Phenylobacterium montanum: one gene and its partner. Each later gene encodes a partner of the first gene's protein in a complex. Links are inferred from orthologs where the notes say so. Each region holds a gene or a part of one and is shown on either strand. Other genes may lie near its edges.

The links.
Region 2: the proteins of rpsG (region 1) and tig are in contact, whole or in part, in a crystal structure (PDB 3GTY), measured with the Thermotoga maritima proteins. The link is inferred for Phenylobacterium montanum from one-to-one orthologs. Residues at the interface, in WP_004081843.1 of Thermotoga maritima: Lys34, Lys52, Lys55, Glu59, Arg62, Gln63, Glu66, Asn67, Lys69, Val71, Arg95, Ala109, Lys110, Lys111, Gly112, Arg113, Pro114, Glu117, Glu121, Ile124, Ala125, Tyr127, Asn128, Asn129, Thr130, Gly131, Lys135, Asp139, Arg142, Met143; in WP_004081061.1 of Thermotoga maritima: Glu122, Val124, Val129, Leu130, Tyr133, Glu188, Gly259, Ile262, Tyr263, Glu266, Ser270, Glu273, Gln274, Glu277, Arg308, Gln311, Ile312, Ser315, Tyr316, Glu325, Arg329, Arg336, Leu363, Phe366, Trp367, Arg373, Leu377, Arg381, Leu384, Glu387.

The regions. Positions count from the first base shown.
Region 1 is NZ_CP073078.1:5,146,484-5,153,387, forward strand. The notes cover bases 1,465-4,367. They hold rpsG (30S ribosomal protein S7), read left to right. Parts: upstream 1,465-2,630; coding sequence 2,631-3,104; downstream 3,105-4,367. Other genes in these bases: KCG34_RS23520 (alpha/beta hydrolase family protein), read left to right, coding at 1,465-2,003; rpsL (30S ribosomal protein S12), read left to right, coding at 2,245-2,616; fusA (elongation factor G), read left to right, coding at 3,232-4,367. Also shown: KCG34_RS23510 (hypothetical protein), read left to right, coding at 1-377; KCG34_RS23515 (hypothetical protein), read right to left, coding at 384-785; more of KCG34_RS23520, read left to right, coding at 924-1,464; more of fusA, read left to right, coding at 4,368-5,310; tuf (elongation factor Tu), read left to right, coding at 5,363-6,553; KCG34_RS23545 (ATP-binding protein), read right to left, coding at 6,700-6,904.
Region 2 is NZ_CP073078.1:168,389-180,803, forward strand. The notes cover bases 5,497-8,353. They hold tig (trigger factor), read left to right. Parts: upstream 5,497-6,172; coding sequence 6,173-7,534; downstream 7,535-8,353. Other genes in these bases: KCG34_RS00880 (ATP-dependent Clp protease proteolytic subunit), read left to right, coding at 7,651-8,280. In the rest of the region: KCG34_RS00855 (PQQ-dependent dehydrogenase, methanol/ethanol family), read left to right, coding at 1-1,805; KCG34_RS00860 (GtrA family protein), read right to left, coding at 1,875-3,749; KCG34_RS00865 (glycosyltransferase), read right to left, coding at 3,746-5,494; KCG34_RS00885 (ATP-binding protein), read left to right, coding at 8,583-10,019; KCG34_RS00890 (hypothetical protein), read right to left, coding at 9,993-10,259; KCG34_RS00895 (HAD-IB family hydrolase), read right to left, coding at 10,231-10,908; ATP-dependent Clp protease ATP-binding subunit ClpX, read left to right, coding at 11,126-12,388. UniProt on the Bacillus subtilis protein: Involved in protein export. Acts as a chaperone by maintaining the newly synthesized protein in an open conformation. Functions as a peptidyl-prolyl cis-trans isomerase.

The DNA of each region.
Region 1 (6,904 bases):
CCGAGCCGCACCCGCGGTTCTACGCTGACGCGACCAACACCACGCCGCTGGCGGTGCCGGCCCTGATCCGGTCGGAATGGTGGCCTATGGTGTTCTTCGTCATCTTCAAGGCCCCGCCAAAGGGGAGCGAGCACGTGTTTCGCCAGGGTGAGCCGTTCGCCAACATCCTGGTCATCCCGGCTGAGCCGGATCTTGAGCTCGAGCCCATGGGTGAAGAAGAGGCGGCCGAGCGCGAATTGCAGGCCCGCCGCCTCCACGCCAGCCGGGACACCCTGGCCGAGGGCTCCCGCTGGGTCTCAAGCACCAACACCGTGTTCGACGGTTCCTACCGCCACCTGCTGCGCGCGGCCCGAGCGAGAGACCGCGCGAGCGGGTAAGGGGACCTAGTAGCGGTCCTGGCTGTGGTGATGGTGGTGGTGGTGGTGATGGTGGTGGTGATGCGCGGGGCGCAGAACCCAGGCGCCGCCATACCAGTAGTAGCCGTTATCCCGATACCACTGTGCGCTGTGGTGGTGATGGTGGTGATGGTGGTGATGGTGATGGTGGTGATGATGGTCCTGGGTGGCCGGGGGATAATACTGGGCCTCGATCAGCTTGGGCCTGGCGGCAGCCTCGGCCTCAGCCCGCGCCAGCCGCTCCATCGCATTTGGGATGGGCTGCAGTAGGTCGGCATAGGAAGCCGCCGGCGGAACGGCGGGCTCGCTGGCCCCGGCTGCGGCGACGCCAGGGGCGCCCGCAATCGTGGAAATCGCCCCCATCACACCGATCAAATGCTTTTTCGCCATGCGTTTTGTCTCCAATGAGGTTCCCGCCGCGACCGTCTGTGAACGCATGGGTGGCGGGTTCCGATCCCGCCGCGCACGGTTCGGCCAGATCCGAAGCGGCATCCGGACGTCGATCGGTAGTATGGTCGGCCGACCGCCATGGCCTTGCTGCGTCCCGACCTCGCCGCCCTTCGCCGCCGCGCCCTGTGCGGGCTGGCCGGCATGCTGGCCCTTGCCGCCTCGGCGCTGAACGGCCTTCAGGCGAGCATTGTGTTCGACCGCTATTCGCCCCTGTCGCGCAACGAAGAGATGGCGCGGCGCCTGCTGAGCCCGCTGGAGGCCGAGCGGGTGCGGCGCCAGCTCGCGGCGACGGGGGAGGCGATGCGCGACCAGGCGGTCGACCTCGCGCAAGAGCGGTTCCTGCTCGACGTTCCCGCCCACGCTCCGCCGACAGGTTACGGCCTTCTGGTTTTCATCCCGCCCTGGCCCGATGCGCGGCTGCCGGCGGGCTGGGGGGATGCGCTGGACCGGCGAGGGGTGATCTTCGTCACCGCCGCCCATAGCGGCAATGACGACAGCGCCTATGGCCGGCGCAATCCGCTGGCCTTGATCGCGGCGGCGAATGTGATGGCCCGCTATCCGGTCGATCCGGCGCGGGTCTATGTGGGCGGGTTCTCCGGCGGCTCGCGCGTGGCCATGCGCCTGGCCCTGGCCTATCCCGATCTGTTCCGCGGGGCGCTTCTGGATGCTGGGAGCGATCCCGCGGGTTCAGGCATAACCCGACTGCCGTCGCGCGCCCTGTGGGAGGAGGCGGAGGGCGGCCTGCGGCTGGTGTTCCTGACCGGCGAGCACGACGAGGCGGCCTTGTCCGCCGCAGCCGACAGCGTGCAGTCCATGCGCCGCAACTGCCTGCTGAGCGTCCAAAGCCGCACCCTGTCAGGCCTGGGCCATGAGCTCGCCGGCGGCGATAGCCTGGCCCGCGGGCTCGACCTCCTGGACCAGCCGAAGACGCCGGACCCCGCCCGGCTGGCCGCCTGCCGCGCCGCCCTGCAGCGGTCGCTGGACGAGGGGGTGGAACAGGTCCGCCAGGACCTTGCGCGCGGCGATCTGGCCGCCGCGCGCAAGCGGATCATCGCTCTCGACACCCGCTTCGGCGGCCTCGCCGAACAGCGGCTGGTCGATCTGGCCGAGACCTGCGGCTGCGGGGTGTTTCCGCCCCCAAGCCAACCCTTGACCTGAAGGCCCGGCTTGAGTAGGTTCCGCGCTCTTTTGGAGGCCCGGGCCGGAATCGATTATCCGACCTTGAGCCCCGATGAACCGGACGCCCCAAAAAGGACGTTCAGACGCGCCGGACCGCAAGCCAATGCGACCCGGCGCCGTTTCGTGTTGATCGGGCGGTCTTCTGTAAAGAACCTGTGAACGTCATGACCCCATGAGGCGCCCCGGCCGAAAGGCACACGCCTCCAGAGCGAAAGTCTAAATGCCTACGATCAACCAGCTCATCCGCAAGCCACGGCAGGCCAAGCCGTCGCGGAACAAGGTCCCGGCCCTGAAGGGCTGCCCGCAGCGCCGCGGCGTCTGCACCCGGGTCTATACGACCACGCCGAAGAAGCCGAACTCCGCTCTGCGGAAGGTCGCCAAGGTGCGCCTGACCACCGGCATCGAAGCGCTGTGCTACATCCCCGGCGAAGGCCATAACCTGCAGGAGCACTCGGTGGTGCTGATCCGCGGCGGCCGCGTGAAGGACTTGCCCGGCGTGCGCTACCACATCCTGCGCGGCGTGCTCGACACCCAGGGCGTCAAGGATCGTAAGCAACGTCGCTCGCTCTACGGCGCCAAGCGTCCGAAATAAGGATTTAGAGAAGAATGTCCCGCCGCCGCCGCGCAGAGAAGCGCGAAGTCCTGCCGGATCCCAAGTTCGGCGACCTCGTGGTCACCAAGTTCATGAACTACGTGATGTACGAGGGCAAGAAAGCCGTCGCCGAGAACATCATCTACGGCGCCTTCGATATCCTGGAGGCCAAGCGCCGCGACCAGGGCCCGCTGGAGACCTTCCACTCGGCCCTCGACAACGTCGCCCCGGCCGTTGAAGTCCGCTCCCGCCGGGTCGGCGGCGCGACCTATCAGGTCCCGGTCGAAGTGCGTCCGGACCGTCGTCGCGCGCTCGCCATCCGCTGGCTGGTCACCGCCGCCCGCAAGCGCGGCGAGAACACCATGACCGAGAAGCTGGCCGGCGAACTCCTGGACGCTTCCAACAACCGCGGCACCGCGGTCAAGAAGCGCGAAGACACCCACAAGATGGCCGAAGCCAACCGCGCCTTCTCGCACTACCGCTGGTAAGTCGCGCCGCAAGGCCCCGGAACCAGCATATCTCTTTAACGCGCGGGCGGTTTGAGCTAAACCGCCCGCGCCGCATATCCGCCCACCTGTCCGCCCAGAAATCCGCTTAGTCGCAGAGCCGCCCGCAATGCCCCGCATTCACAAAATCGAAGACTACCGCAACTTCGGCATCATGGCCCACATCGATGCCGGCAAGACCACGACCACGGAGCGGATCCTCTACTACACCGGCAAGAGCCATAAGATCGGCGAAGTCCACGACGGCGCTGCGACCATGGACTGGATGGAGCAGGAGCAGGAACGCGGCATCACCATCACCTCGGCCGCGACGACCGCGTTCTGGAACGGCAAGCGCCTGAACATCATCGACACCCCCGGGCACGTGGACTTCACCATTGAAGTCGAACGGAACCTGCGCGTGCTGGACGGCGCCGTGGCGGTGCTGGACGGCAACCAGGGCGTCGAGCCGCAGACCGAAACCGTCTGGCGCCAGGCCGACCGCTACAACGTTCCGCGCATCGTGTTCGTCAACAAGATGGACAAGACCGGCGCCGACTTCCAGATGTGCCTGCGCACCATCCGCGAGCGCCTGGGCGTCAAGGCGGTCCCGATCCAGCTGCCGATCGGCTCGGAAGCCGATCTGAAGGGCATTGTCGACCTGGTGCGCATGAAGGGCGTGGTCTGGGAGTCGGAAGGCCTGGGCGCCAACTATCACGACACCGACATCCCCGCCGACATGCTGGCCGCCTGCGAAGAAGCGCGCCACTACCTGATCGAGAACGCCGTCGAACTCGACGACGAGGCGATGGAAGCCTATCTCGAAGGCGCGACCCCGTCGGAAGAGGTGCTGAAGAAGTGCATCAAGAAGGCGGTGTTGACCGGCGCCTTCTATCCGGTGCTGGCCGGCTCGGCGTTCAAGAACAAGGGCGTCCAGCCCCTGCTCGACGCGGTGGTCGACTATCTGCCCTCGCCGGTGGACATCCCCCCGACCCAGGGCATCGACTACAAGACCGACGCGCCGGTCGAGCGCAAGTCGTCGGACGACGAGCCGCTGTCCATGCTGGCGTTCAAGATCATGGACGACCCCTTTGTGGGCTCGCTGACCTTCTGCCGCATCTATTCGGGCAAGCTGGAAGCGGGCATGGGCCTTCTGAACTCGACGCGCGACAAGCGCGAGCGGGTCGGCCGCATGCTGCTGATGCACTCGAACAACCGCGAAGACATCAAGGAAGCCTTCGCCGGCGACATCATCGCCCTGGCGGGCCTGAAGGACACCCGCACCGGGGACACCCTGTGCGATCCGGTCAAGTCGCCGGTGATCCTGGAGCGGATGACCTTCCCCGAGCCGGTGATCGAGATCGCCATCGAGCCCAAGTCCAAGGCCGACCAGGAAAAGCTGGGCGTCGCGCTCGGCAAGATGGTCGCCGAAGACCCGTCCTTCACCGTCTTCACCGACCAGGAGTCGGGCCAGACGATCATGAAGGGCATGGGCGAGCTGCACCTGGACATCAAGGTCGACATCCTCAAGCGCACCTACAAGGTCGAGGCCAATATCGGCGCGCCGCAGGTGGCCTATCGCGAAAGCCTCGGCCGCGCGGTGGAGATCGACTACACCCACAAGAAGCAGACCGGCGGCACGGGCCAGTTCGCCCGCGTCAAGCTGCAGTTCGCACCTGGCGAGCCGGGCTCGGGCTTCGTGTTCGAAAGCAAGGTCGTCGGCGGCTCGGTGCCGAAGGAATTCATCCCCGGCGTGCAGAAGGGCCTGGAAAGCGCCAAGGAAAACGGCCTGCTGGCCGGCTTCCCGCTGATCGACTTCTCGGCCACCCTGGTGGACGGCGCCTATCACGACGTCGACTCCTCGGTCCTGGCCTTCGAAATCGCTTCGCGCGCCGCCTTCAAGGAACTGCGTGAAAAGGGCGCCCCCAAGCTGCTCGAGCCGATCATGAAGGTCGAAGTGCTGACCCCGGACGAATATCTGGGCGACGTGATCGGCGACCTGAACAGCCGGCGCGGCCAGATCCAGGGCACCGACCAGCGCGGCAACGCCCAGGTCATCACCGCGTTCGTGCCGCTGGCCAACATGTTCGGCTATATCGGCAACCTGCGCGGCATGTCCCAGGGACGCGCCCAGTTCACCATGCAGTACGACCACTACGACGCGGTGCCGCCGCAAGTGGCCGACGAAGTGATCAAGAAATACGCCTAACCAAACCCCGCAACGCTAACGCTTATTGAGGCCAATGGGCCGGAGCTGAAAAATGGCCAAGGAAAAATTCAACCGTAACAAGCCGCACTGCAACATCGGCACGATTGGTCACGTTGACCACGGCAAGACGACGCTGACGGCGGCGATCACGATGACGCTGGCGAAGACGGGCGGCGCGACGGCGAAGAAGTACGACGAGATCGACGCGGCGCCGGAAGAAAAGGCGCGCGGGATCACGATCAACACCGCGCACGTGGAATATGAGACGCAGAACCGCCACTACGCGCACGTCGACTGCCCCGGGCACGCCGACTATGTGAAGAACATGATCACCGGCGCGGCGCAGATGGACGGCGCGATCCTGGTGGTGTCGGCCGCCGACGGCCCGATGCCGCAGACCCGCGAGCACATCCTGCTGGCCCGTCAGGTCGGCGTGCCGGCGCTGGTCGTGTACATGAACAAGGTCGACCTGGTGGACGACGCCGAGCTTCTCGACCTGGTCGAGATGGAAGTGCGCGAACTGCTGTCCAGCTACGACTTCCCGGGCGACGACATCCCGATCGTCAAGGGCTCGGCCAAGGTGGCGATCGACGGCGGCGACCCGGTGATCGGCGAGAACTCGATCCTGGAGCTGATGACCCAGGTGGACGCCTACATCCCGCAGCCGGAGCGCCCCGTCGACCTGCCGTTCCTGATGCCGGTGGAAGACGTGTTCTCGATCTCGGGCCGCGGCACGGTGGTCACCGGCCGTATCGAGCGCGGCGTGGTCAAGGTGGGCGAGGAAGTCGAGATCGTCGGCATCCGCCCGCTGCAGAAGACCGTCTGCACCGGCGTGGAAATGTTCCGCAAGCTGCTGGACCAGGGCCAGGCCGGCGACAACGTGGGCGTCTTGCTGCGCGGCACCAAGCGTGAAGACGTCGAGCGCGGCCAGGTGCTGTGCAAGCCGGGCTCGATCACCCCGCACACCAAGTTCGTGGCCGAGGCCTACATCCTGACCAAGGAAGAAGGCGGCCGCCACACCCCGTTCTTCACCAACTACCGCCCGCAGTTCTACTTCCGCACGACCGATGTCACCGGCATCATCAGGCTGAAGGAAGGCGTGGAGATGATCATGCCCGGCGACAACGCCGAGCTGGACGTGGAGCTGATCACCCCGATCGCGATGGAAGAGAAGCTGCGCTTCGCCATCCGCGAAGGCGGTCGCACGGTCGGCGCGGGCGTGGTCTCCAAGATCGTCGAGTAATCGCGTCTCAGCCTATCCAGGCTGAACAGGGCGGCCGTCGGGGGACATCCTCCCGGCGGCCGTTTTGCTTTTGGGATCCCGATTTATCCGCTCATCCCAGCCTTCGCGGCGATGAGCGCGTGATTTGTTCTGCGAGTAAGAATTCCCTACAGCGGCAATCCAACGCCCAATTCCCCCGCCAGGTCGCGGATGAACTGCCAGGCCACGCGGCCAGAGCGGCCGCCGCGCAGTTGCGCCCATTGCAGGGCGCGGCGGTCGAGGTCCTCGACCGGCAGGCCGAAGCGGTCGGCATAGGCCCGGACGGCGGAGAGATAGGCGGCCTGGTCCATGGGCGGGAAGCCGATCCAGAGA
Region 2 (12,415 bases), 5.0 Mb from region 1 along the record:
GGAGCCTGGTCTATGCGCTGGACGCCAAGACCGGCAAGGAGCTGTGGAAATACGACCCCAAGGTCCCGCGCGAGGTGGGTCACAACGCCTGCTGCGACGTGGTCAACCGGGGCGTGGCGGTCTGGAAGGGCCGGGTCTATGTGGCGACCCTGGACGGGCGGCTGGTCGCGCTGGACGCCAAGACCGGCCAGCCGGCCTGGAGCGTGGTCACGGTCGACCAGACCAAGCCCTACACCATCACCATGGCCCCCCGGATCATCAAGGGGAAGGTGATGGTCGGCAATTCCGGCTCCGAGTACGGGGTCCGGGGCTATGTCTCGGCCTATGACGCCGACGACGGCAAGCTGATCTGGCGCTTCTACACCGTGCCCGGCGATCCCAAGAAGCCGTTCGAGAACAAGGCCATGGAGGCGGCGGCCAAGACCTGGTCCGGCGACTGGTGGACCATGGGCGGCGGCGGCTCGCCGTGGGATTCGATGTCCTACGACCCGGAGACCAACCTCCTGTTCTTCGGCACCGGCAACGGCTTGCCGTGGGACGAAAAGGCCCGCTCGCCCAAGGGCGGCGACAACCTTTACCTGGCCTCGATCATCGCGGTCGACGCCGACACCGGCGAGTACCGCTGGCACGTCCAGACCACGCCGGGCGACAGCTGGGATTTCGATTCGACCCAGACCTTGACGCTCGCCGACCTGACCATCGACGGCCAGCCGCGCAAGGTGGTGATGCAGGCCTCGAAGAACGGCTTCTTCTATGTGATCGACCGGGCCAGCGGGAAGCTGATCTCGGCCAAGAACTACGTGCCCACGACCTGGGCCTCGGGTGTGGACCTGGCCACCGGCAAGCCGATCGAGATCGGCGACGACCACTACAAGGCCGCGCCCACCGTCATGCTGCCGTCCAGCTTCGGCGGCCACAACTGGCACCCGATGGCGTTCAGCCCCAAGACCGGCCTGGTCTACATCCCGGCGCAGGAGGTGCCCGGCGCCTTCGGCACCGACGACAAGTTCGCCTATCGGCCGGGTGAGTGGAACACGGCCACCAACACCGACCTCAACACCTTGCCGGCCGATCCCAAGGCCCGGGCGGCGATGAGGAACAGCCTGAAGGGCTATCTGCTAGCCTGGGACCCGGTGAAGCAGAAGGAAGCCTGGCGCGTGGCCCATGTCGGCCCGTGGAACGGCGGAACGCTCGCCACCGGGGGCGGGCTGGTGTTCCAAGGCACGGCCGACGGTCACTTCAACGCCTATGATGCGGCGAACGGCAATCCGCTGTGGAGCGCGGACACCTACACCGCGACCCTGGCCGGCCCGATGACCTACACCGTGGACGGCGAGCAGTATGTGGCGGTTGGGGCGGGCTTCGGCTCGATCTTCTACCTGGCCGCCGGCTTCGCCGTGCCCAAGGTCGGCACGCCCGAGAACGGCAAGATCCTGGTCTACAAGCTGGGCGGGGCCGCCAAGCTGCAGAAGCCGGACCTGGAGCGGATCGAAATGCCGAAGCCCCCGGCCATGACCGCCTCGGCCCAGGTCGTGACCCAGGGCCACTCGCTGTTCAACCGCAATTGCCTGGTCTGCCATGGCTACAACGCCATCAGCGGCGGGGTGATTCCGGACCTGCGCTACAGCCCGCTGATCGCCAATGCGGCCGACTTCAAGGACGTGGTCCTGGGCGGCTCGCGCAAGTCCAACGGCATGGTCAGCTTCGCCAAGCAACTCAGCGAGGCGGACGCCGAGGCGGTGCGGGCCTATGTGATCAGCGAGGCCAATGCCGGGTACGCGGAGGCGCACCAAGGCGGGAAATAGGGCAGGCGGCGCAAGGGAGGTCGACGTTCCTCCCTTGCGCTCAAGGCCCGAAATCTCCGATCCGACGTGTCAGCTTCGCGCCCAAATGGCGACGCCGTCTACTGTCCGAACGGGACGATAAGGCGCCAGCGCCGCCGCCAGCGCAGGATCGGCCCTGGCCCAGGCGCCCCAGTCGAACCCGCCAACGCTGACTAAGATGATGTCCGGCCGGCCGCGCAATATATCGTTGACCAGAATCCGACGATCAAGGCCCACGAATTGGCGGAGTCGGGTCCTTCGAGCGAGAGACAGATGGCCGGCCCTGGCTTGGGCAAGTACGCCGGCGGTCATCCACTGGCTACAGACGCTGCCGACCCAGTGGCCGTGCAGTTCGCGAGTCAGGGGATGACCGAGGGCGATGTCAGCGGAGATCGAGAGCAGGCGCGGATGCGGCACAAGGGCGGCTACCGGGGCGTTCAGCTGGTGATAGTCGCCTTTGACATTAGACCAGCCCATCGATAGCGCGGCGCAGCTGCCGATCAGGCTGATCCGAACCAAGGGCGGCAGCCTGGACGCTGCTGCGTCGCGCCAGCCCAGCACGACGGCGGCGGCCAAGGCCAGAGCAGCGAAGGCCAACATCGGATAGGCCTGATAGGGCCAGCCCTTGCCCTGAATGAGGCACGATGCAAGGCCTCCCGCCGCCGCGGCCATCAAACCTACGGGGATCCAGGCGGAGCGCAGGTGCCGGCGTCCGGCGTCGATGGTCAGAAGGACCAGTAAGAGGAAGATGGGGATCGGAGGGCAGATCAGGAGCTGGACCAGCGGTCGGCGCGCAGGCAGGTAGGCTTCGCGGATCGCGGGCATGAAAGCGAGGAACGGCTTGAAGGCGGTCAGCAGAAGGAAGGCGTAGGCGAACACAACGGCGCTTGCTGCCCAGATTTCCGTCGCGAAGATCGGCTTCAGAGAGCGTCGTCGCAGGGCGGCGATCAGCGCTGGGGGGCCGGCGGCGAGGGCGAAGTGGGGCTTGATCGCCATGGCGACGCCGCAGCCGAGGCCGGCGAGCGCGGCGACCAGCCAGGATGGCGTCTCACCCTCGCTGCGCGCCAGGGTAAGGACCAGGAAGGGCAGCATGGCGACGACGGCGATGTGTTCGCGCTGGGTGAAGACGCCGGTCGGCAGGACGGTGAGCACAAAGGCTGCGGTCGCCGCTAGAGCCCAGAGGCGGGCGCGGTCCGGGACGGCCTTGGCGAGGATGCGGCCGCAGAGGACGAGGCTGGCGGCGATGGCCGTCAGCGTCAGGATGTTGACCCAGGCTTCGGCAGGGATTGGCGTCGCACGGCCCAGCACTACCGCCGGCAGGTAGAGCAGAATCGACATCGGCGGATTGGCCTCGAAGAAATCGACATAGGCGCGTTGGCCGTCCAACATCTTCTCGCCGAGAGTCAGGAGCCAAGCCACGTCGACATCGGTGCGGCGCATGGCGCTCATGATTGCGCCCAGGCCGAACATGGCGATCGTCGCCAGTCGCCAGAGGCCGGCCGCGTCGATGCCGGCCGCCTCCGGAGCTGGGCGAAACACCAATCGGTCGAGCGCAAGGTAGTTGGCCAAGGGGACGAGGCCGCAGGTGATGGCGATGGCGAGTAGCGGAGACTGGTGCAGTCGGTCGGTGAGGAGGAGCGGCGCTAGTGTGGCGATCACGACGCCCAACACGGTCACAACGATGAACCGCGGCGCTGCGCGGCTGTGGCCTGTGCTGGACCGGAAAGTGAAGCGTCGCTGGGCAAGGTAGGAGAAGATCCCGGAGACGGTATAGGCAATCAGCGAGGCCTTCACCGCCTCAGCATGGCCGTACGTGGTCAGCGTCCAACTCAGGCCGGCATAGATCAGGGTCGAGACCGCCCCGATCAGGCCGAACCGCGCCAGCCGGGCGAGATGCGGTTCGCGGGGGATGAAGAGGCTGGTCATGCCCGCCCGAAGGCAAGGTACTGGGCGCCGAGCGGCACTGGTGCGAGCGCCCGCTCCAATCGTCTCGCCCAGGGCGCGGTCCAGGGGGTGAAGACGAAGTAGCGGCCTTGGACATCGTTGAAACCGGCTTCTGACAGAAGGCCACAGGTCTTACGCCGCGGAGCCAGCACCGCATCCTCGTCGAATGGACAGCGCATGACTGAAAGCCGGGTCGCAGGGTTGAATGGATTGTGCTCGATCACGCAGACGAGGCCGCGCGGTTTCAACACGCGTCTCAGCTCGGCCGTGAAGGCGGCCCAGTCGGCTGGCGGCACGTGGTGCAAAACGCAGATGGCGACGACGGCGTCGAAGTAGGCGTCGGGATAGGGCAGAGCCAAGCCCTGATAGGCCTTGTAGGTGACACCGGGATTGTCACGCGTGGCCTGTTCGATGCAGGCGCTTGAGATGTCAGCCCCGTGCAACTCTCCGCAATGGGGCGCGAGCAATGGATGCAGGGCGCCGACGCCGCATCCGACGTCCAACACTGTGGGTGCGGGGCGGTCGGGAAGGTGCTCGGCAAACAAGTTAGCTAGCAGCCCCGCCTTGGATCGGACGAAAAAGCTGTAGTCAAGGCCGGAAAAGGCGACGGAATCCTGCACAATGCCGCGGTAGGAGGTGCCGTATGCGTCGAAAACGGGCTGTGCTGCGGGCGCGGTCGTGGCGCGACCAAGCGCTTCAGGTGCTGGTGTTGCTCGGCCCGCGGCTTGGGGCGGTGCGGCGGCGGATTCGGGCTTTGCGGCGACGACCGCCTGGCCCGCGGTTTCGGGCGCATCGACCACATAGAGCGGGCGGGCCTTTACCTCGGAATGGATACGGCCGACGTACAGGCCGACCACCCCTGTCAGCATCATGTTGAGGCCACAGAGGAAGGAGACCACCACCATGGTCGATGCCCAGCCGGGCACCAGTCCATGGCCGCCGATTAGAGCCGCTATCACCACATAGAGGCCGTAGCCGAGCGCGCCCAGCGAGACGAAGAGCCCGATCCAGAGCGCGAGTTGCAGCGGTGCGTCGGAGAAGCTGACGAGACCGTTCACGCCGAGCCGTACCATCTTAAAGAACGGATATTTGGTTTCCCCGGCGGCGCGGCCAGGCCGCTCAAAGCGGACCGCGGCCTGGCGGAAGCCCAGCCAGGCGAACATGCCGCGCACATACCGGTCGCGCTCGCGCATCTGACGGAAGGCCAGGATGACCTGCCGGTCAACGAGGCGGAAATCGCCGACATTGGCGGGGATGTCGACGGCGGCGATGCGGCGCAGCGCCTTGTAGAACAGGTGCGCGGTCCAGCGCTTGAAGCGGCTCTCGCCGGCGCGAGAGGTGCGCTCGGCGTAGACTATTTGAAAGCCGTCGCGCCATTTGGCGATCATTTCAAGCACCACCTCAGGTGGATCTTGCAGGTCCGCGTCCATAACGATGACGGCGCGCCCCTCGGCTAGGTCCATGCCGGCCGTGATGGCGGCTTGGTGGCCGAAGTTGCGCGAGAGCTGGATGAGCCGGAAACGGGAATCGGCGGCGGCGCGAGTACGGATCAGTGATTTGGTCTCGTCGGTGCTGCCGTCGTCGACAAAGATTACCTCAACAGGGGCGTCCAGGGTCACGATCAGATCGTCGAGCCGCTCGAAGAGAGCCGGTAGCACGGCCGCCTCGTTCAGCACCGGAATGACCAAGCTGAAGCCGATTGGCTCGGAAGCGTTTTGAGCGGTCATGGCGGGCTGCAAATCTTTGCGAGGGCGCGCAGAGTCTCGTAGGTGAGCAATTAAGGATCCTTAAACTACGGGCTGAAGTTCTAGCCACCTGCGATAGCGGCCTCAACCAGTGCTGACGCTGCCACAGCATCTGAATTCAGGAGCAGAATCTCCGGCGTTTTGGCGCTGGACTGGACGTTACACGGAAGGGCCGCTGTCCGTTTGAATGGTAAGCTTTAGCAAGGTTCATGCCCCCCTCAAGCCTTCAAATGCTATGCTCCGATCGCCACAGCCCGAAGGCAGACATTAATTGGGTATTTCGGGCGAGCGTTGTTCCGGGGCCGGTGCTCCTGTCGTTTCAGTATAGCTAGTTTCGGAGGGTGTCCCCATAGGCGACCGCCGTTCGTGACGGCCGGCCGAAATGCTTGCTCCGCTAGGCTGTTTCCCCTTATGGAGGCCCCCACGCGGATGTGGCGGAACTGGTAGACGCACTGGATTTAGGTTCCAGCGCCGAGAGGCGTGGAGGTTCGAGTCCTCTCATCCGCACCAGCTTGTCGCGAAGGGCTTGGACCTTTCGTGACTTAGTGACATAAGAGCGCCCTCGCGCGCCGCCGCACCCTCGCGGCGGCGCCTTTCGTTTCAGCCCTGGGGCGAAGGTATCGCGGCGGCCCGCGTCTCCTTCGGAACAATAAGATGTCGATGCAGATCGTTGAAAAGTCGGTTGAAGGCCTCAGCCGCGTCTATGGGGTCAAGGTGCCGGCCAGCGAGCTCGGCTCGAAGCTGGACGCGCGCATCCAGGAGATCGCGCCGCAGATGCGCATCAAGGGCTTCCGCCCCGGCAAGGTGCCGCTGGCCCATGTGCGCCGCATGCACGGCAAGGCCCTGATGGCCGAGGTGGTCCAGGAAGCCCTGAGCGAATCCAGCCAGAAGGTCCTCAGCGACAACAACCTGCGCGCCGCCTCGCAACCGGACCTGAAGCCGGAAAGCGACATGGACAAGGTCATGGCCGGCGAGGCCGACCTGGCCTACGAGATGGCCGTCGAGATCATGCCGGACTTCAGCCCGCTCGATCCCAAGACGCTCACCCTCGAAAAGCCGGTCTATGCGCCGAGCGACGAAGAGGTCGCCGAGGCCCTGGCCGAGCTTGCCAAGTCCAACCGCACCTATGAATCGCGCAAGGGCAAGACCGCCAAGGCCAAGGACGGCGACCAGCTGATCATCGACTTCGTCGGCACGATCGACGGCGTGGCCTTCGACGGCGGTACGGCCCAGGACGTGCCCCTGGTGCTGGGCTCGGGCCAGTTCATCCCCGGCTTTGAAGAGCAGTTGGTGGGCACGAAGGCGGGCGCCGAAGCTGTGGTGAAGGTTACCTTCCCCGACGACTATTCGGCCGAGACCCTGAAGGGCAAGGCCGCCGAGTTCGCGGTCACGGTCAAGGACGTCAAGGCCCCGGTCGACGCCGAGGCCGACGACGAGTTCGCCAAGAAGCTGGGCCTGGAGACCTTGGACGCCCTGAAGGACGCCCTGCGCCGCCAGCTGGAGAACAACTACGCCGCCGCCTCGCGCTTCAAGCTGAAGCGGGCCCTGCTGGACGCCCTGGACAAGGGCCACGACTTCCCGCTGCCGCCGCGCATGGTGGAAGCCGAGTTCGAGACCATCTGGCGCCAGGTCGAGCAGGACAAGTCGAGCGGCCAGCTGCCGGAAGACGACGCCGGCAAGAGCGAGGACGAGCTGAAGGCCGAGTACCGCAAGATCGCCGAGCGCCGCGTGCGCCTGGGCCTGGTGCTGGCCGAGATCGGCCGTCTGAACAACGTCCAGGTCAGCGACCAGGAGCTCTTGAACGCCATCCGCGAGGAGGCCATGCGCTATCGCGGCCAGGAGCAGCAGATCTTCGACCTGCTGCGCCAGAACCAGAACGCCCAGGCCCAGCTGCGCGCGCCGCTCTATGAGGACAAGGTGGTCGACCTTTTGTTCGGCATGGCCACCGTCACCGACAAGCCGGTGACCAAGGACGAGCTGATGGCCGACGACGACCTGCCGGAAGGCTACGGCGAAGGCTGATACCAAGTCTATGCGCCCGCCGCCTTGCAACCCGCGAGGCGGCGGGCGATATCCGGTGAGACAAAGCGCCGGCCCGAGGCGTCGCCGGCGCCGCTTCGATGAATGAAGGGCTTCAGATGCGCGATCCCCAGTCCACCATGATGAATCTCGTCCCGATGGTGGTCGAGCAGTCGAGCCGCGGCGAACGCGCCTTCGACATCTTCTCGCGCCTGCTGCGCGAGCGAATCATCTTCCTGAACGGCCCGATCGAGGATGGCCTGTCGGCGCTGGTTTGCGCCCAGCTGCTGTTCCTGGAGTCGGAGAATCCGAAGAAGGAAATCTCGATGTACATCAACTCGCCGGGCGGGGTGGTGTCGTCGGGCCTCGCGATCTACGACACCATGCAATACATCAAGAGCCCGGTCTCGACCGTGTGCATGGGCATGGCCGCCTCGATGGGCTCGTTCCTGCTGATGGCCGGCGCCGCCGGCCAGCGCATCGCCCTGCCGAACGCCCGCATCATGCTGCACCAGCCCTCGGGCGGCTTCAGCGGCCAGGCCTCGGACATCCAGCGCCACGCCGAAGACATCTTGAAGACCAAGCGCCGGCTGAACGAAATCTACGCCAAGCACTGCGGCCGCACCTATGAAGAGGTCGAGGCGACCCTGGACCGCGACCATTTCATGACCTCGGAAGAGGCCAAGGCCTGGGGCATCGTCGACCACGTCTACGAAAGCCGCGAGAGCGCCGAGGGCGGCGAGGGCTGAGTCCCGCTAACGCCGCCGTAAGGGCTGAGGCCGCGACGCACGCGCTAGGTGTATTGTCGCGGCTGTTCGCTTCTATTTTCCTCGATTTTGCGGCCGGCTGCCTGTAGCTTGGCCAGGTGAGGAAACGCGTGGGCGATCTGGAGGGCCGAAGCGCCTGATGGTCGTGTGCGCCAGGGGGCGGGCGGACGAGCGGCGGCGCTAGTCCGAGGATCGCGATCGGGCGGTGGGCGGGCTTGGCCCGGCCGGCGAGATTGCGGTTTCGAGCCAGCCGCTGTGTGTCCGCCGGCCCGGAAAGCGGAGCGATGGCGACTGGCGGCGTACCTGGCCTTGTTCGTTACGACCTGCTGTTTCAGGCGTTGGGCGGTCCTGCGCTCATCGCGCTTGATCCTGATGGGCGCATCGCCGGCTGGAGCGCCGGGGCCGAGACGCTGACCGGCCATCCCGCCGCAGCCGCGATTGGCCAGTCCTACGAACTGCTTTTCGACCCGGCGGCGATCGGGCTGGACGCCGTGCGGGACGAGCAGGGCGCCTTGATTGGCTTCGTCGAGACTCGGCGCGAGGCGGCGGAGCCGCCGGACGAGCGGCAGGCCCAGGCGGCGCAGGCCCAGCGCGAGCTTGCCGGGCGCATGGAGGCCCTGGGCCGGCTGGCCGGGGTGATGGCCCACGACTTCAACAACCTTCTCACCGCCGTGCTCAGCCGGGCGGAGTTGGCCCTGCGGGCGGTGGACCACGACCGCGAGCGGCTGGTGAAGATGATCGTCGGCGTGCGCGACGCGGCCCAGCGCGGCGCGGCCATGAACCGCCGCCTCCTGGGCTTCGCCGGCCGCCAACCGCTGGATCCGGTGCGGGTGGAGCTGAAGCCGCTGTTGGCCGCACTGGCCGAGGACCTGCGCCAGGTCTTGCCCGCCGACATCCAGCTCGTCGTCGAGGCTCCGGATCGCCTGGCCATGGTCGAGGCCGATCCGCAAGGCCTGCGCGAACGGCTGATGGATCTGGCCCTGAACGCCCGCGACGCCATGCCCGAGGGCGGGCGGCTGACCATCGCGGCGCGCGGCGCGACCCTGAACGGGGAGGGGGCCGGCCTGTTCGGCCCGCACGTCCTGATCACCGTTACCGACACCGGTCACGGCATGGCCCCCGAGGTGCGCGAGCGGGCGGTCGAGCCCTTCTTCACCACCCGGGACGGGGGGACCGGCACGGGCCTCGGCCTCAGCCAGGCCTACGGCTTCGCGCGCCAGTCGCATGGGGCGCTGTCGATCGTCTCCGAGCCGGGCCTGGGGACCACGATCAGCCTCTATCTGCCGGCCGACGACCTGGTGGCCGAAGACGCCTCGCCCGCCGATCCAGCGCCCACGCCGGCGCACGAGGCGGTGCTGGTGGTCGAGGACGACCGGCAGGTGGCCGAGCTGACCGACGCCCTGTTCCGCGAATTGGGCTATGAGCCGGTGATGGCCCGCTCGCCGCGCGAGGCCATGGAGGCCCTGGCGCGGCTGAAGATCGACCTGGTGTTCTCCGACGTGGTCATGCCGGGGGGGCTCAGCGGTTTCGAACTGGCCCGGCGCATCCGCATGCGTTTTCCCGAGATCCCGATCCTGCTGACCACCGGTTATGGCGAGGCCCTGGCCCAGCGCGACGTCTGCGAGTTTCCGGTGCTGAACAAGCCCTATCGCATCGACGAGCTGATCGAGGCGCTGGGCGCCCTGCGCCGCGGCTCAGGCGGCGAGGCCAAGCCGCACTGACACCAGGCGCAGGAACGCGGCCTGGCGCTCGGCCCCGTCCACCCGATGCCGCTCGAAGTCGTGGCCCTCAGCGTCGCGCACGTCGGCGAACAGGCCGGCAGGGTCTTCGTGGAAATGTAAAAAGGCGCGGGATTTCAGATAGAAGCTCCCGCGCGAACGCTCCTTCAGCGCCCCGAGCGCCCGCAGGCGCTCCAGCAGCGGCTCCAGCTGGTCAAGAGCGGCGGCGCCGGCGTGTTTCATGAGTGGCCGCCACGGGAACGCCGTTGAACACTTTCATCCCCGCCTCGTCGGCCAGGGCCAGCATGGCGGTGTCCCCGTCTGTGTCGCCATAGGCGGCGACCAGCCGGAGATCGGGGCCGAACACCTCGCGCAGGCGGCGGACCTTTTCCTCGCCGCGGCAGTTCAGGCCGTCGAGCTTGCCGGTGAAGCGGCCGGCCTCGTCGTACTTCAGCCGCGTGCCGATCAGGAGATCGGCGCCCAGGCCGCGGGCGAAGGGGGCGACGGTTTCCTCCGGCGAGGCGGTGACGATGACCAGGCGCGCGCCGCGGCTGCGCCAGCGCTTCCAGACCCTGACCGCGTCGGGGCGGAAGAGGTCGCGGGCGTGAATTTCGGCGAAGCGGCGGGCGACTGATTCGATATCGGCCTTTCGCGCCGGGCCGAAGAATCGCTTGGCCGCCGCTCCCTTCAGGGCGCCGCGGTCGCGGGTCATCAGAAACGAGACCAACTCAGGCGCCAGGCTGGCCACCCCTGCCCCGAATCGGACCGGGCCGGCTTTCCAGCGCAAGAGGGTGGTGAAACTGTCGCGGACGGTCAGGGTGCCGTCGAAGTCGAAGGCCACGATCGGCCGCGCGCCCGGGCCGGACTCGCGGAGGTCGCTCAGGTTTCCTATCTCTGCGGCGCCAGCGGTGAAATTGTCGGATTGCACGGGGCGCGCCACGGAATTGGGTTCCTTAACCTTTGATGGGCTTGTGATCCTTCGACGGATCGGAGAATGTCAAGGATTAGAAAACCCGCGGCGCGTATCGTGCATATTCCGCCGTTGGGCGATCCCGTAGGCGGGCGGCAAGGGCCAGTTGGGCCGGCGCCGTCCCAGAGTGAGAGCTGAGATGACGAAAGCCGCCAGCGGCGACACCAAGAGCACCCTCTACTGCTCCTTCTGCGGAAAGAGCCAGCACGAGGTTCGCAAGCTGATCGCCGGGCCGACCGTGTTCATCTGCGACGAATGCGTCGAGCTGTGCATGGACATCATCCGCGAAGAGCACAAGATCGCCTTCGTCAAGTCCAAGGACGGGGTGCCCACGCCTAAGGAGATCCGCGAGGTTCTCGACGACTACGTGATCGGCCAGACCCACGCCAAGAAGGTGCTCGCGGTCGCCGTCCACAACCACTACAAGCGGTTGAACCACGCTCAGAAGAACAACGACGTCGAGCTGGCCAAGTCCAACATCCTGCTGATCGGCCCGACCGGCACCGGCAAGACCCTGCTGGCGCAGACTCTGGCCCGCATCATCGACGTGCCCTTCACCATGGCCGACGCCACCACCCTGACCGAAGCCGGTTACGTGGGCGAGGACGTGGAGAACATCATCCTCAAGCTGCTGCAGGCGGCCGACTACAATGTCGAGCGGGCCCAGCGCGGCATCGTCTATATCGACGAGGTCGACAAGATCAGCCGCAAGTCCGACAACCCCTCGATCACCCGCGACGTGTCGGGCGAGGGCGTGCAGCAGGCCTTGCTGAAGATCATGGAAGGCACCGTGGCCTCCGTGCCGCCCCAGGGCGGGCGCAAGCATCCCCAGCAGGAGTTCCTGCAGGTCGACACCACCAACATCCTGTTCATCTGCGGCGGCGCCTTCGCCGGCCTGGAGAAGATCATCTCCGCGCGCGGCAAGGGCACATCGATCGGCTTCGGCGCCACTGTGGCCGATCCGGAAGAGCGGCGCACGGGCGAGATCCTGCGCGGCGTCGAGCCGGACGACCTGCAGCGCTTCGGCCTGATCCCCGAGTTCATCGGCCGCCTGCCGGTGCTGGCGACCCTGGAGGATCTGGACGAAGAGGCCCTGGTTACCATCCTGACCGAGCCCAAGAACGCCTTCGTCAAGCAGTACCAGCGCCTGTTCGACATGGAGAACGTGGGCCTGACCTTCACCGACGACGCCCTGAAGGCCATCGCCCGCAGGGCCATCGGCCGCAAGACCGGCGCCCGCGGCCTGCGCTCGATCATGGAAGGCATCCTCTTGGACACCATGTTCGAGCTGCCGACCTACGAAGGCGTGGAAGAGGTGGTGGTCAACGCCGAGGTGGTCGAGGGCAGAGCCCAGCCGCTGGTGATCTACGCCGAAGCCCGCAACAAGGGCGGGGCGGCGTAGGGGGCTGCTTGAAAAAGGGATAGCTCG